3 regions of the Bacillus sp. JJ664 genome follow, and region 2 is predicted to be linked to each of the others. Evidence: riboswitches for the same ligand, from Rfam matches in the RefSeq annotation. Region 2 holds a riboswitch; each other region holds the start of a gene.
The links. A riboswitch is a leader RNA that binds a small molecule or an ion and turns the genes downstream of it on or off. The one in region 2 is predicted to bind thiamine pyrophosphate.
Positions count from the first base shown of each region.

Region 1: linked by a shared signal. The riboswitch ahead of V7056_RS08350 (ABC transporter substrate-binding protein) and the one ahead of V7056_RS12680 (thiamine phosphate synthase) in region 2 are both predicted to bind thiamine pyrophosphate.
Region 3: linked by a shared signal. The riboswitch ahead of thiD (bifunctional hydroxymethylpyrimidine kinase/phosphomethylpyrimidine kinase) and the one ahead of V7056_RS12680 (thiamine phosphate synthase) in region 2 are both predicted to bind thiamine pyrophosphate.

Region 1 covers NZ_JBALMS010000047.1:7,618-13,302, reverse strand. The annotation lists gene hmpA (NO-inducible flavohemoprotein) at 1-259, opposite strand, end outside; gene V7056_RS08360 (RrF2 family transcriptional regulator) at 432-872, shown strand; gene racE (glutamate racemase) at 904-1,695, opposite strand; TPP riboswitch at 1,914-2,023, shown strand; gene V7056_RS08350 (ABC transporter substrate-binding protein) at 2,153-3,142, shown strand; gene V7056_RS08345 (thiamine-binding protein) at 3,169-3,459, shown strand; gene V7056_RS08340 (ABC transporter permease) at 3,459-4,220, shown strand; gene V7056_RS08335 (ABC transporter ATP-binding protein) at 4,223-4,993, shown strand; gene V7056_RS08330 (TatD family hydrolase) at 4,962-5,685, shown strand, end outside.
Region 2 covers NZ_JBALMS010000070.1:26,038-31,722, reverse strand. The annotation lists gene V7056_RS12705 (DUF8832 domain-containing protein) at 1-460, shown strand, start outside; gene V7056_RS12700 (ThiF family adenylyltransferase) at 505-1,518, opposite strand; gene V7056_RS12695 (thiazole synthase) at 1,515-2,282, opposite strand; gene thiS (sulfur carrier protein ThiS) at 2,285-2,488, opposite strand; gene thiO (glycine oxidase ThiO) at 2,512-3,603, opposite strand; gene V7056_RS12680 (thiamine phosphate synthase) at 3,600-4,202, opposite strand; TPP riboswitch at 4,321-4,430, opposite strand; TPP riboswitch at 4,687-4,802, shown strand; gene thiC (phosphomethylpyrimidine synthase ThiC) at 4,935-5,685, shown strand, end outside.
Region 3 covers NZ_JBALMS010000001.1:22,711-28,395, forward strand. The annotation lists gene V7056_RS00135 (FTR1 family iron permease) at 1-336, shown strand, start outside; gene V7056_RS00140 (hypothetical protein) at 326-700, shown strand; TPP riboswitch at 872-982, shown strand; gene thiD (bifunctional hydroxymethylpyrimidine kinase/phosphomethylpyrimidine kinase) at 1,122-1,928, shown strand; gene cytX (putative hydroxymethylpyrimidine transporter CytX) at 1,921-3,156, shown strand; gene thiM (hydroxyethylthiazole kinase) at 3,143-3,949, shown strand; gene thiE (thiamine phosphate synthase) at 3,946-4,581, shown strand; gene V7056_RS00165 (acyl-CoA dehydrogenase family protein) at 4,981-5,685, shown strand, end outside.

The DNA of each region.
Region 1 (5,685 bases), on a different contig from region 2:
TGCGATGTTTTTGGGCAATTTGTTTTACGACAGGAAGAATTGTTTCAAGCTTATCAATATTTTTAGCGGCTGCTAGTACTGTGTTAGCAAGCGCTGTTTGTTGTCTACCTTGTTGTTGATTTGTATGATTGAATATATTCAATAATTCAGGATGATTTGTAAACAAGTTTTTATAAAAAACTGATGTAATTTCAATCCCTTTCACTTCTAGTACTGGGATTGTTGATTTAATGATGTCAATAGATTTTTGAGAAAGCATGTTATACCCCTTCTTTTCTTTAAAGTAGTATTTATAATACATCTTTATAGTAGACCCATCTTCTTGTTAAAGCAATATGTAAAATACATCTTTTTAGCCTCAATTTATAAAAGTTTAAAAAATGTTCACAATTATGCTATGATTAATCAAAATAAATGAGTGAGGGGAATTTATGCGGTTAACCAATTATTCGGATTACTCACTTCGGGTTTTAATATTCTTGTCCACTGAACCAAATGAAAAACTGGTTAATATAAAGGATATTGCCGAGGCGTATGATATTTCAAAAAATCATTTAATGAAAATAACCTATAACTTAGGGAAGATGGGTTATATTGAAACAATTCGAGGGCGGAATGGTGGAATCCGACTTGCAAAACTACCATCGGATATAAATATAGGTGAATTAATTCGAAAAACTGAAGAGGACTTTCATATTGTTGAGTGTTTCGAACATAACAATAACTGTGTGATCACTCCAGTTTGTTCTTTAAAGCATATATTTAACAAAGCGTTAGATCAGTTTTTACAGGTTTTAGACGAATATACATTAGAAGATATTGTACAAAACAATTTTATGTTAAAAGAATATTTTTCCTTAAATAAAAAATAAAAACACTCGAGCAAAAAATTGCTTGAGTGTTTTATAGTTTAATTTGTTTTATATGTTCCAATGGTTCTTGGAATATTGAAGAAGCTAATTTGTGAAAAGTCACAGGATTACCGGTGGTAAAAAAGGAGTGAGACACAGACTTCTTGGTTGATAATAAATTTTGTTGGTCGAGTATTGCACTAACCTCCAAAGCTGTTTCGTCACCTGAACTGATTAACTTAATCTGAGATCCAATTACTTCCTGGATAATGGAACTTAATAGAGGATAGTGAGTACAACCTAATATTAACGTGTCAATTCTAGATTCTTTTAATGGTGTCAAAGTCTCATGAATATGTTCAATAATGTCTGGTTGAATAAATTTGCCACTTTCAACTATTCCAGCAAATTCAGGACAGGCTAATTCTATTATTTCGACTGAACGATTAATTCTCTTTAGTGCGTGTTTGTATGCATGGCTATGAATAGTAGCATTTGTACCAATCACTCCGGTGCGGTTATTTTTCGTGAGCTTTATTGCCGCTCTTGCTCCCGGGTGTACGACTCCAATTACAGGGATCGTTAATTGTTCGCGCATTTCCTGTAAAACGATTGAAGTTGCAGTATTACATGCAATGATTAACATTTTTATATGTTTGCTTAGGAGAAAGTTTGTCATTTCCCAAGTATATTGTCTAATTTCATCATATGAACGTGAGCCATATGGGCATCTATTTGTGTCACCTACATAATAAATTTCTTCGTTTGGTAGCTGTCTGATTATTTGTTTTGCTACAGTTAACCCTCCAACGCCTGAGTCAATCACACCAATTGGCTTATTCATCTAGTCCACTCGCTTTCGTTTTATCTATAGGCTTTCAAAATTTTCAAACCTGATTGATTTTATTATATTCATAGAGTTCATGATTCAATTTCTAATCAATCTTTTTAAGAATTGAAGTTTTCTATATATACAGATTATTAAAATATTAAATTTATGATGAAAATAAGTCGTATTTAAGGGATTAATCTGTTATATTTATCATGAAAAGTTTATATGCGAGAAAAATGTGGAGGGGCCAGTGTTGCTGGCTGAGATTGTATCCTTTAGATACTGACTCTTAGAACCTGATCTGGGTGATGCCAGCGTAGGGAACAGTATCTCTTTTTGATATAGTTTTTTACAGTGCATTCACGTCCGGATATTAATTCGGGCGTTTTCTTTTTGTCTAGTTCTAGTGCCTGACTATGGTGCTAACACATTTCATTTATATAAACAAAACAAAAAGGAGAGTTATAGAATGAAAAGATTACTGATTTGTTTTTTTGCACTTTGCTTAACATTAGCAGGATGTAGTGAGCAAAATTCGTCTACACCGAAGAACAAAAAAGAACTACAAAAGGTGACGGTAGTATTAGACTGGACGCCAAATACAAATCATACAGGTTTATTTGTAGCAAAAGAAAATGGATATTTTAAAGAGCAAGGTTTGGATGTAGAGATTATTAGCCCGGGGCAAACAGGAGCAGATCAATTGATTGCTTCTGGTAAAGCTGATTTTGGCGTTTCTTACCAAGAGTCAATTACACAAGCAAGAGTACAAAATGTACCAATCGTGTCGATTGCAGCTGTTATTCAACATAATACTTCTGGTTTTGCTTCACCAGTTAGTAAAAATATTAAATCACCTAAAGATTTTGTTGGTAAAACTTACGGTGGATGGGGTTCACCAGTAGAAAAAGCTATTTTAGATTCATTGATGAAAAAAGAAAATGCAGATGTTAATAAATTAAATATCGTTAATATGGGCGAAGCAGATTTCTTCACGGCAGTAAAGCGAGATATTGATTTTGCTTGGATTTATCAAGGATGGACAGGCATAGAAGCTGAGCTTCGTGGTGAGAAGTTGAATATGGTTTATTTAACTGATTACAGTGATAAGTTAGATTATTATACACCAGTATTAGCAACGAATGAAAAAATGATTAAGAATCAACCAGAAACAGTCAAAGCATTTATGAAGGCGGCGTCTAAAGGATATACTTATTCAATCGATCATCCAAAGGAAGCAGCTGATATTCTGTTAAAAGATAATCCAGATTTAGATAAAGATCTAGTTCAAAAAAGTCAGGAGTGGCTTTCAAGTAAATATCAAGACGATGCAAGTCGTTGGGGTGAACAGAAGTTAACAATTTGGAAAAACTATGCAGAGTGGTTAACTGAAAATAAATTGTTAGAAGGTAAATTTGAACCGGAAAAAGCTTTTACGAATGAATTTTTACCAGAATAATATTTTTTGACAGAGGAGAGTTTTAAATGTCTAATACTTTAATGAGTGTACAAATTATTCCTAAAACAAACAAAATTGAGGAAGTTATTCCAGCGGTTGATGCAGCGATAAAAGTAATCGATGAGTCTGGTGTAAAATACCAAGTTCAACCATTAGAAACAACAATGGAAGGCGATTTAAATCAATTATTAAATATTGTCCAAAAAATGAATGAAAAAATGATTGAAATTGGCTGTCATAATGTCATTACTCAAATGAAAATTCTATATCAGCCACAAGGGATTGCAATGGATGATTTAACGGAGAAGTACCGTTAATGAACCGCAAAAAAATAAAAGGATGGCAACCAATTCTTGTCATCCTCCTTTTTTTAGTTATTTGGCAGCTAAGTATAAAATTTTTCAAAATAGAAGATTGGCTCTTACCAGGGCCAATCGCAATACTAAAAGAAGGAATCCAATCTTATGATTCGTTAGTTCCACATGTACTTTCTACCGTACAATTAACGATCTCAGGTTTTTTGGTAGGTACTTTTTTAGGACTTATGATTGCAATCGTACTACATTTAATTCCAGGATTTAAAGAAGCATTTTATCCATTATTGATTTTGTCACAGAACGTACCAATTATTGTTTTAGCACCACTCTTAATAATATGGTTTGGATTTGGAATCCTACCAAAGCTAATGATTATTTCACTAGTTTGTTTCTTTCCAGTTACTGTTTCTGCTCTCGATGGATTTAGGCAAACACCTACCGAATTGATTAATTATATGAAAATGGCAGGGGCAACAAAATCACAATTGTTTTGGAAAATAGAATGTCCATACTCACTACCGTCTATTTTTTCGGGATTAAAAATATCCGCGACATATAGTGTGATGGGTGCTGTGATTTCTGAGTGGCTTGGTGCAAAAACAGGTATTGGAGTATTTATGACACTTGCTTCTTCTTCATTTCGTACAGATCGAGTATTTGTCTCGATTTTTATCATTATGTTTTTAAGTATGTTCTTTTTCGGCGTGATTGTATTGCTAGAAAAAATGACGGTGAAATGGAAGTCTAAGGGAGTAAAATAAAAATGACGTTAGAAATAAGAAATCTAAAAAAATCATTTGGAAAAAATCAACAAGTTTTAGCAGGTATTTCGATGCAAGTAAATGAAGGTGAATTTGTCTCAATTTTAGGTCCATCAGGAAGTGGGAAAAGTACTTTATTCAATTTAATTGGTGGATTGATCAATCCTGATTCGGGACAAATCATATTAAATCAATCAGTCATAAATGGAGAATTAGGTCATATCAGTTTTATGCCGCAAGAACATTCACTTCTACCATGGCGTAATGTCTTAAAAAATATTTTATTATCAAGTGAACTGAAAGGTAAACCTGATGAAGCATTAGCGCGAGATTGGTTGAAACGAACTGGACTTGCTGACTACAAAAATGCTTATCCGCATGAATTATCAGGTGGCATGAAACAACGAGTGTCTTTTCTTAGATCATTACTTGCTCCGCAATCATTCATGTGTATGGATGAACCATTTTCGGCATTAGATGAATTTACAAGACTTGATATGCAGCAATGGCTTCTTTCAATCTGGGAAGAACAAAGACGGTCAATTTTGCTAGTTACACATAATATTGATGAAGCTTTGTTAATGTCTGATCGGATTTATATTTTCTCAGATAAACCTGCAAAGATTAAAGAAGAAATGATCGTACCATTTCCAAGACCTCGTCAAAAAGAATTACTATTGACTGATGAATTTACCGCGTGGAAACGTAAAATATACTCTGCACTGGAAAAGGGGAAACCAGATGAAAGTGATAGATGCTCATATTCATCTTGACTCATATGAAACGAAACAAAGAGATGAGATACTGAATAGTTTAAAAGAACATGAAGTAGAAGCGCTTATTTCAGTTTCCATGAATTTAGCTTCATGTAAGAAAAATCTCGATTTTCATTTACAATCAAGACAAGTCTACTCGGCATTTGGATATCACCCTGAACAAGAGATTCCCTCAGAAGATGAAACTCAAGCTTTGTTAAAATGGATACGTGAACATAGCGATAAAATGATAGCAATAGGTGAAGTAGGCTTACCGTATTATCGAAATCAGGAACAAATGCTTGATTATAAACCATATATAGAGTTACTTGAAAAGTTTATTAAACTTGCATATGAGTTAAACAAACCGATCGTATTACATGCGGTTTATGAAGATGCCGATATCGTTTGCTGTCTACTAGAAAAATATAAAATCAAAAAAGCACATTTTCATTGGTTTAAAGGAAACAAACATACCATTAAGCGAATGATAGAAAATGGTTATTATATATCCATTACGCCTGATGTGTTATATGAAGATGAGATACAGGAATTGGTTAAACTCTATCCCATTAACCTAATGATGGTTGAAACAGATGGTCCATGGCCGTTTGAAGGTCGTTTTGAAGGAGATTATACTCATCCAATATTTATTCATGAATCAGTACGCAAAATTGCGGAGATAAAAGAGTTGGAATTAGAAGAAGTTT
Region 2 (5,685 bases):
ATCAGGTGGAACATATAAATTATTTGCAGATTTTGTGCCAAAAGACTCTGCTAAAACAGTAAAAACGAAAACGATTCAAGTTTTAGGTAGTGAACGAAGTCCAATGGTTCTAAAGGAAGACCAGCACCAAACAAAAGTAGTTGATGGCAAAGAAATCTCTTTTAAAACAGATGAGTTAACGCCAAATAAAGATATCACTTTATCCTTTACTATAAAGGATGAAAAATCCAAAAAACCAATTAGTAATTTACAACCATACTTAGGTGCAATTGGACATGTAGTCGCAATTAGTGAAGATACAAAAAACTACCTACATGTTCATCCAATGAATGAAGATTCTACAGGACCAGAAGCAAAATTTATGACAAATTTTCCAAAAAGCGGTTTGTATAAAATATGGGGACAATTTCAACATAATGGACAAAAATTCACAGTTGACTTTACTGTGAAAGTAAAATAATTGTTAGAAGAAGCTATCATATTAGCTTCTTCTTTTTATGATGCCTATTGAAAGCTTACTAATTTCTTATAAATAGACTTTGCCTGTGAAGGTTGATTTGTCCCATGAACAATTGCTCTGCCATCTTTAAATAATACAATTCTATAATCTTCTAACGAACAAGAAAGTAAGTAAGGATTCACTATTAAGTCATTCACATCATTCATTATTTTCTTCGATAATTCCTCAAGAGAAAGTGAAAGGGAGGACATATTTCTTAATTGAATTGCATCCCTTCCACATAATATATCTGTTTTCATTTCTGGGTCACTTTGTAAGTACGGAAAAATAGGCTGATCACCGCACGTAGGGCAATTTTTATGTTTTAACTTTTCAATGTTAATGTCAGCTTTTTCATTTTTCCAAACATCATAAGATTGTAATAGTGGTATTACTTCTGTACCAGTAATGAGCTTTAAAGCTGATGTAACTTGAAAAGCAGTAATAATTTGAACGATGGGGCTAATGACACCAACCGTATCACATGTATCATGTAAAATGGGTATATGTTCTAATAAACAACTTAAACATGGTGTTTTTCCAGGAATAATTGGAAAGGTAATACCATAGCTTGCCACACATGCACCAAAAATAAATGGAACACCGAACTTTACCGCTGCATCGTTTACAATCATTCTTGTTTCAAAATTATCAGTTGCATCAATTAAAATAGTTTGCTTTTTAACATACTCCTCAATATTTTTAGCATTGATGTCTGTTATAAAACTATTAATATTTATGCTACTATTTAATTCTAATAATCTATTTTTTGCTGCAATTGCTTTTGGTAACTTTTTTTTAGCATCTTCTTCTGAATATAGCTGTTGTCTTTGCAAATTACTCCATTCAACATAATCACGATCGACTATCGTCAGTTCACCAATGCCTGCACGCACTAGCATTTCTGCTATTGATGAGCCGAGTGCTCCTGCTCCAATGACTAGTACACTTGCATGTTGTAATTTCTCTTGTCCGTCTTTACCTAAAAATAATTGCTGTTTTATATATCGGTCAATCAAGAACTCACCAACCCTGTAATCGGACTACTGGCCACCCCGTAATTTTTTTCACGTATTCTTCCGGCTTCGAAGCCAAGCTTACCTGCTTCAATAGCCATTTTCATTGCAATAGCCATCTTTACTGGATCAGCAGCATCAGAAACAGCAGTATTTAGTAACACGCCATCTGCACCTAATTCCATAGCATATGCTGCATCTTTAGGTGAACCAATTCCAGCATCAATAATAACAGGAACGGAGGATTGTTCGATGATAAACTGTAAATTTAAAGGATTCAAAATACCTTTCCCAGACCCTATTGGGGATGCACCGGGCATGATTGCATGGACTCCTAGTTCTTCAAGCCTTCTTGCTAAAACGACATCATCAGATGTATAAGGTAATACAGTAAATCCTTCTGAAAGTAATATTTCAGATGCTTTTAACGTTTCAATTGGATCTGGTAATAGCGACTTGTCGCAACCAATTATTTCAACCTTTATCATGTCACATAGTCCTGAAGCTTTTGCAAGTTTAGCTATTCTAACTGCTTCTTCTGCTGTCTTAGCCCCAGCGGTATTTGGAAGTAGCTTATATTTCGTTAAATCTAATTGTTCAAGCAAGTTTGGTTGGGATTCCTTAAATATATTCATTCGCCTAACAGCAAATGTTAATACTTCCGTTTCGGATACCTCAACAGCCTTTTTTTGAATATCAAAAGAAGGGTATTTGCCTGTGCCTAGAAACAATCTTGAATGAAATGTATGTTTTCCAATTGTTAACATCATTAACCTCCACCTACAAAATGTATTATTTCTACCATATCTCCATTTGAAAGAACTGTAGTACCGTACAGTTCTCGATACAATATTTCTTTATTTACTTCTACTACAACGATTCGATTTTCTAATTGATAAGAATGAAGTAAATCTTTTACTGTGGAAATATTTTCAGCAAGCTGAATAGTATTGCCGTTCAATTGGATGTTCAAACGTCATACACCTCTCTTTAAAATTATCGATTCACTTTAAACGCTTCTACCCACTCAGGTTTGATCTTTCGTTTCAGAATAAAATCTCGAATCATTTTGCCCGTTTCAGGAGCTAGAAGAATGCCATTTCTAAAGTGTCCAGTTGCAAAAAATATATTGTCATCATCAGGGTGTTTTCCGATAAATGGTTTTTGGTCAAAGGTTTGTGGTCTTAAACCTCCCCAACATGATTCAATGGTCATTTTGGTTATCTCAGGTAGCATCTTTTTGGCAGTTTCAATTAATGATTCAATGCCTAGTAGGGTTGGTTTTTCATCCCATTCGTTTTGAATCATCGTTGCACCAATAACAAGTTTTCCATTGTTTCTAGGAACAATGTAGTTATGATCGTGGAAAATTGTATGCTCCAGCGTCATATGTTCACTTGTAACAGAAAGACATTCTCCCTTAACTGGGGTAAGACGATTATGTAGTCCGAGCTGCTTAAAAAAAGAAGTGCTCCAAACCCCATTTGCAATGACGATATTTTCAGCTGTAAATTGTCCATTTGTAGAATGAATCATAAATGTATTTTCATTTTTTTTAATGTCTAAAACACTAGTATTCTCGTGTATTGTAGCTCCGAGCACTTGTGCACTTTTGGAAAAAGCAGTACAGACAGAAGTAGGAAGCACGCTTACATCATCCTCTATATATGCTGCGCCAATTATATTTGTTGTTATATTAGGTATTTTTCTTTGAACCTCAGTTGGTTTATACCATTTGACTGTTGGTTGAGTCAGAAGGGAAGCTAATTGCATTTTTTCATCGTCATTAAAAGCTAGTTTAAAAATCCCACCTGTTTTCAGCTCAATGTCGATACGACTAAGTCTTTTAAGCTCCTCTTTCAGTTCAAAATATGCTAGTTGACTGCTTCTTGCAAAAGGTAAAAAAATCTTTGAATCATTGCACTCAGAATGAGCTCCGAGCATGCCTGCTGCAGCGCTAGTTGATTTCGAACCAACCTTTTGTCTTTCGAGTACGGCAACGTTTAGTTTTTCTTTTGCCAAGTAATAAGCGATAGAGCATCCAATGATTCCACCACCAATTACGATTACATCAAAATGTTGTTTCATAGAATACTAGTGCACCTCTCCATATATTTTAGAGCAGCATCACGCGGGTTTTCAGAAGAAAAAATACCGGACATGACTGCAATTCCATCAACCTGACACTCTTTTAATATAGGAAGATGATCAGGAGCTATTCCGCCAATTACGTAAACTGGAATTGTAAGAACTTTTTTTATCTCATTTAACTGATCAATTCCATTTGGACGTAAACCTTTTTTGCAATTTGTCTCAAAGCAATGTCCATAAATGACATAATTGGCCAGATCCTTTTCAGAGGAAATAGCCTCTGCTACTGAATGGACTGAGCGACCGACGTTCATTGTTGGATATTGTTCTTTCACTAACTTGACCGGATGGCCGTGAGTTGGCAAATGAATGTTTTTTAGATTGGTAAGCAACGCGACATCTAATCTGTCATTCATGACAATCTTGTTCATAGGAACTTCGTTATCTATTAAAAGGTTTAATAGCGTAAATAGCGCCGAGCTGCTTTTAGATTTTTCTCGTATATGAACAAAATCAACAACATCATGTATTTGATAAATCTTTGAAGCAAGATCATGAACAGAATACATATTATTCGTCACTGCGATTAATTTCAAATTTGTTCCTCCTTTTTGAGAAATAGGCTGTATGTATTGTAAATTTCCTTTTAAAACAAGAAAAACCACCTTCCTAAAACTGGAAAGTGGTTTGTAAGATACACAAATAAACGCATAAAAAGACATTGCGCCACTTTCCTACGCAGGTACGAACCTGTTCAGGTTATGAGGGTTTAAAAGTAATTACTTTATTCTCAGCCCTTATCAAGGGATCCCCTAGTGATGAATACACTATGAAAATTAAATTTAGCATAGCATAAAAATAAAATAATTCAAGATTAAAAAAATGATAGTTTGTAAATAGTATTTCAAAAGTTAGCAAAATAGACACTTAAAGATCTAATTAAAAATAATTTTTCAATGCAAAAATAGTTAATATTTTCAGGCATGAATATGAATTTTCATCCAACCTTGTAAAATTTTAGGGAAATAAAATGATTTACAAAATTGAATCATAGGTTTATATTAAGTCTGTACAAAAGAATAGTTTGACTAGGGGTGTCCAATAAGTTGGGCTGAGAGAGAAACGCGCTTTAAGTTTCTTAACCCTCAGGACCTGATCTGGTTCATACCAGCGTGGGGAAGTTTGCGTTTATTACAGTGGTGATAATTTGTCATTATTGTATTCAAACTAACCGTTAGCCGGGTCTTATATTTTTAAGATACGGCTTTTTTTCATGCTTATCATGGATTGGATTTTGTTCTTTTTAACCACATTAAAAAGGGGAAATCATAATGAACAATTCTGTAAATGAAATGAATTTTTCAATCATGTCTAGTTTTTCGGGAAGTAAAAAAGTCTATATAGAAGGATCAAGAGCGGACTTGTTAGTTCCAATGCGTGAAATTAAGTTAAGTCCAACAACAGGTTCATTTGGGGAAGAGGAAAATGATCCTGTACGAGTTTATGATACAAGCGGTCCTTATACCGATGAAAGCGAAACAGTTGATATTCGAAAAGGACTTAAGTCTATAAGAGGAAAATGGATTACCGAGCGAGCAGATGTAATCGAGTATGAAGGCCGTGAAGTAAAACCTGAAGATAACGGCTTTAAAAGTGAGGTTGTACAGAAAAATATAGAGGTTTTCCAAGCACTAGATAGAAAACCATTACGAGCAAAAGATGGTGCAAATATTACGCAGTTGCATTATGCAAGACAAGGATTGATCACGCCAGAAATGGAATTTATAGCAATAAGGGAGCATGTTTCTCCTGAATATGTCAGGTCTGAAGTAGCGAGAGGAAGAGCAGTTATTCCTTCAAATATAAATCATCCAGAGAGCGAGCCAATGATAATCGGTCGTAATTTTCATGTGAAAATCAATGCCAATATTGGTAACTCAGCCGTCACCTCATCTATTGAAGAAGAGGTTGAAAAAATGACTTGGGCAACACGCTGGGGAGCAGACACAATGATGGATCTGTCTACCGGAAAAAATATTCACACGACTCGCGAGTGGATTATTAGAAATTCACCAGTAC
Region 3 (5,685 bases), on a different contig from region 2:
GTTCTCATTTTAGCGATTCTAAGTTACTTAATTTTAAAAGTTGGTTTAAAAGTTCCTATGAGACCATTTTTCCTTATATCTAGCATTCTTATGTTCTACTTATGTTTCAAGTTTACAGGTATGGGCATTCACGGATTACAATTATCTGGACTATTACCAGCGACGCAGGCACCAATACCAACAGTGGATTTCTTTGCAATTTATTCTACTTGGGAGAGTTTCATCCCACAAATCATACTATTGCTGATTGCATGTATCGCAGCAATTTTTAATAGATTATCTAATAAAAAAAATGAAAAAAAACAAAAATCGGGGGATATTAAACATGTTATCTAACAAAAAAGTAGTTTTATCAATGGCTCTAGCACTATCATTAACTTTATCTGCATGTGGCACAAAAGAAGACAAAACAATTAAAAGTGGATCAGATGATATGATTCAAACACTTACAGATTTAAAATCGCAAGTTGCTGATAACGATGAAACAAAAGCAAAAGAAAGCGGAGAGGCACTTGAAGAGTCTTGGGAGAAATTTGAAGACTCAGTAAAAGATAAAGATGCAGATCTTTATGAAAAGGTTGAAACGCCTCTACACATTATTGAAGCTGGTGTAAAAGTTTCTCCACTTGACGCAGATACTCTTAACCAAGCTGCAGATGATTTAAACGATGTTCTTAATGAAGTTAAGGACTTAAAATAAAACTTAAACATTACATATTGTAGACTATTTATCTATAGTCTACTCAATGAGTTGTAAGCTTGTAGCGATCCTTACAAAAGTTTTTTCAATAGAATGTAATGAATAAGTCTAACTACTTGAATTTAGTAATAGTATTAATTAATATGAAATAGAAATACAATATGATATTTTGAATAGTACTAGGGGTGCCGTAAATGGTCGGCTGAGATTAAGACACGATTGTCTTTGACCCTTTAACCTGATCTGGATAATGCCAGCGTAGGAAAGTGAGCGAGTAAATGCATATTTATATGTATTTATAACATTGATTTGTTCGAGCACAAGTCCCTATGGGGATTTGTGCTTTTTTGTTTTTAAATCAATCCACAACTTCTATCTGTTAGATCAAAAAAAGTCTATTCATTAAATAGGAGGAAAGAAATTGAAAAAAGTACTGACAATTGCGGGGTCCGACTCAAGTGGTGGGGCTGGAATTCAAGCGGATTTAAAAACATTTTCAGCTCATGGTGTGTTTGGTATGAGTGTGATTACCTCAGTGACAGCTCAAAATACACAAGGTGTATTTGCTGTTCAAGACATTACACCAGAAATGATAGCAAGTCAGCTAGACGCAATTTTTACTGATATTGAAGTTGATGCAGTAAAGATTGGGATGGTATCACAAATTGATACGATTAAAGTCATCGCTGAAAAACTAAGACAGTATAAGCCAAAGCACATTGTTGTTGATCCAGTTATGGTTTCTAAAAGTGGTTATGATTTATTAAGTCCAGATGCGAAAGAAGCTTTAATTCAAGAACTGATTCCATTAGCAACTGTCATTACGCCTAATCTTCCAGAGGCAGAGGTTATAACAGGTAGAAACATTTCAACGATTAAAGAGATGGAAAAGGCTGCTATTTTAATTCACTCATTAGGTGCAAAAGCTGTTCTTGTAAAAGGTGGTCACTTAGAAGACGATGCAACAGATGTTAGCTATGACGGGTACGAATTTACTTATTATAAGGGTACTAGAATAGCTACCATTAATACGCATGGAACTGGTTGTACTTTATCATCAAGTATAGCTTCTAATTTGGCAAATGAATGTCAATTAAATGAAGCAATTAGCAGAGCAAAAGAATACATAACACTAGCTATTCAACATTCATTCTCTATCGGAAAAGGTGTAGGTCCAGTACATCATTTTTATTCGATGTATCAAAAGGCGGGTATACAGCATGTCTAAACTAACTGGGAAGTTAACAAGATGGAACTTCGCAACACTTTGGTTTGGTGCTGCAGTTTCAATCGCTGAAATTATGACAGGTGCACTCATTGCACCTTTAGGTTTTACAAAAGGATTGACTGCTATTTTATTCGGTCATTTACTTGGTACGCTACTTCTTGTATTAGGTGGCGTCATCGGTTCAAGAGAGCGTTTAACAGCAATGGAGTCTACTAAAATATCATTTGGACCTTATGGTAGTTATTTATTTTCTATATTAAATGTATTACAGCTACTAGGCTGGACAGCAATTATGATTGTGACAGGAGCCAGGTCAATTAATGTAGTAACTACATCTGACTTTCATTTTAACCAGCCTTGGGTATGGTGTCTTGTTGTTGGACTGTTAATTTGTACATGGTTATATTTTGGTCAAAATGCTTGGAAGAAGTTAAATAGTGTAGCAGTAACACTATTATTTTTACTAACGGTTGTATTGTGCTTTGTCATTTTTAAGCATAGTGAATTCCTTTTTGAACCAGGCACTTCTGAAATGTCATTTGGTGCCGCAGTTGAATTATCCGTTATCATGCCATTATCATGGCTGCCGTTAATAAGTGACTATACTCGCTTTGCTAAGTCAACTCGTGAAGGTGCAATTGGAAGTTTTGTTGGTTATATGGTTGGTAGTTCATGGATGTATGCAATCGGACTCGGAGCTGCTTTAGCATTTAATGAATTTGATCCAGTGGCAGTCCTAATGAGTGCAAATCTTGGATTATTTGCAGTTGGAACCGTTGTGTTAGCAACCGTTACGACCACTTTTATGGATGCATATTCAGGTGGCATTTCATTAACAACTGTATTTCCTAAATTAAATGGTAAGCATGTCGCAATTGTACTGACGATCATAGGAACAATATTGGCAATTGTATTTCCGATTGAAAAGTATGAAGGGTTTTTATATTTAATTGGCTCATTCTTTGCACCTTTGTATGCAATTTTGTTAACGGACTATTTTATTTTAAAGCGTACGAAAATTAGAAAAACCTTAAAGGTAGACTGGGTTGCAATGCTTATATGGGTAATTGGGATATGTATCTATCGACAGTTTGTACAATTTGATAGTTTTCTAGGAGCAACTGTTCCAAGTATGGTTGTCATTGGTGTGATTTATATTGTCGTTCAATTTGTCATAAATAAATTTGCTAATCAGCAAGTAGGGGGAAATAAAGATGTCAGTTCTTAAAGAAATCAGTCAGTTAATTGGAGATGTAAAGGATAAAAAACCATTAGTACATCATATTACAAACTATGTAACGGTTAATGATTGTGCAAATATGGTTCTTGCGATTGGTGGTTCACCCGTCATGGCAGATGATTTAGCAGAAATAGAAGAAATGTTATCCTTTGCATCAGCGCTTGTCATCAATATTGGTACGTTGAACGAAAGAACAATTCAATCAATGATCACAGCAGGAAAAAAGGCAAACCAACTAGGAGTCCCAGTTATTTTGGATCCAGTTGGTGTAGGTGCAACTACACTTCGAACAGAGACAACGGCAATTTTATTAAAAGAAGTTCGTTTCTCGGTCATACGTGGCAATATGTCTGAAATAAAAATGATTGCAGGATTAAACGTGCAGATTAAAGGTGTTGATTCAATTGCGACTGAAGAAAATGGTATTGAAATTGCAAAAGCTTTAGCGGTGAAATTAGGATCAGTAGTAGCGATTACTGGTGCTGTTGACATTGTTGCATCTATAGATAATGTTTGTACAATCTCAAATGGTGATAAAATGCTTGCGGATGTAACAGGAACAGGCTGCATGAGTACATCTCTAATTGGAACATTCGCTGGTGTAACAAAAGATTATTTCCTTGCTGCAATTGCCGGCATTACGATCATGGGGTTAAGTGGTGAGTTGGCAAAGAAACGTTTAACAAAGGACCAAGGAATTGGAACATTTAAAGTAAATTTATTTGATGAAATCTCTAAAATGTCAGCAGAAACATTGCTAAGTGGAGGTAAAGTTGAATGAGTGTATTGAGAAATAAAGTTGATTATAAGCTCTACCTAGTGACAGATCGTGCTGTATTAGGGGAAAGGGATTTAATCCAGTCAGTTGAAGCTGCAATTAAAGGTGGCACGACGATTGTTCAGCTAAGAGAGAAAAACTGTAGTAGTTTAGACTTTTATGAATTAGCTCTAAGGGTAAAAGAAGTAACCTCAAGATACAATGTTCCACTTATTATCAATGATCGATTAGATATTGCACTTGCAATTGAAGCGGATGGTCTACATATTGGTCAAGAGGATTTACCACTCGCGGTAGCAAGGAAAATCGTTGGAGAAGAAATGATCATCGGAGTGTCAGCAACGACTTTAGAAGAAGCGCTTCTTGCACAAAAACAAGGTGCTGATTATGTTGGTATTGGGTCTGTTTATCCTACAAATACAAAACTAGATGCAAAGCCTGTTTCATTAGAAGAATTAATTGTAATTCGTGAAGCAATTTCGATTCCAATTGTTGGGATTGGCGGAATTAATGAAGACAATGTAACCGATTTGATGAAAACGAAAATAGACGGTGTTGCCATTGTATCTGCCATTTTAGGGAAAGAAGATATTAAAGCAGCTGCAGAAAATTTCATTACTAAAATGAATGATTAAAAGTAAAAACTATCTTATCTTTATGGTAAGGTAGTTTTTTTATTGGAGAATTTTTATCGTATTCCAAACAAAGTTTATACAGGGACAAATTAAAAGGAATGTCTTTATTACTACCTTCATATATATATTAAGTAAACACTACACTAGCTAGTGTTTTTGTTTAATAGAAAGTAAAATATCAATTTTTAACACCTTGTACTAATTTCTTGTCTTAATTTGTCGAAATTATAAGAATTTTGTATAAAGGAAATTGATATAATATATCGAATATTATCAATTGTAAGACTATATTATTTTTTAATATAGATATAAACTGACTCCACTGAGAAAACCGACAGTTGGAGGCATTCTTACGTTTTTTAAAACGTACCTTACTATTAAAAGGAGAGTGACTAGCACATGGATTTTTTATTATCTAAAGAACAGCAATTGATTCAAGAAATGGTACGAAGCTTTGCAGAGAAGGAAATTGAGCCTTTTGCAGAGGAAAATGATCGCGATAGTAGATTCCCAATTGAAACATTCCAAAAAATGGGCGAATTAGGTTTGTTAGGTATTCCTTTTCCTGAAGAATACGGTGGAAGCGGAAGCGATACAATTAGTTATGCAATAGCTGTAGAAGAAATAGGACGTGCATGTGGTGGAACTGGATTAAGTTTTGCAGCCACAATTTCACTTGGCGCTTCTCCGATTTATTATTTTGGTACGGAAGAGCAAAAACAAAAGTTCTTAGTTCCAATGGCACAAGGGAAAACACTTGGAGCGTTCGGTTTAACAGAACCTAATGCAGGTTCTGATGCTGGGGGAACTCAAACAAGAGCTGTTTTAGAAGGCGATGAGTATGTTATTACAGGAGAAAAATGCTGGATTACAAATGCTCAGTATTCAAACACAATTATTGTTACCGCTTATACTTCAATAGATGAAAGAGGAAAGAAAAATATTTGTGCATTTATTGTCCCTACGGATTCTGAAGGTTTAACAATTACAGATCCTTACGACAAGATGGGTGTACGAGCATCAAATACGACTCAAATCGTTTTAAATGAAGTACGAGTACCAAAAGAAAATATTCTAGGCAATCCAGATAAAGGATTTGGCCAG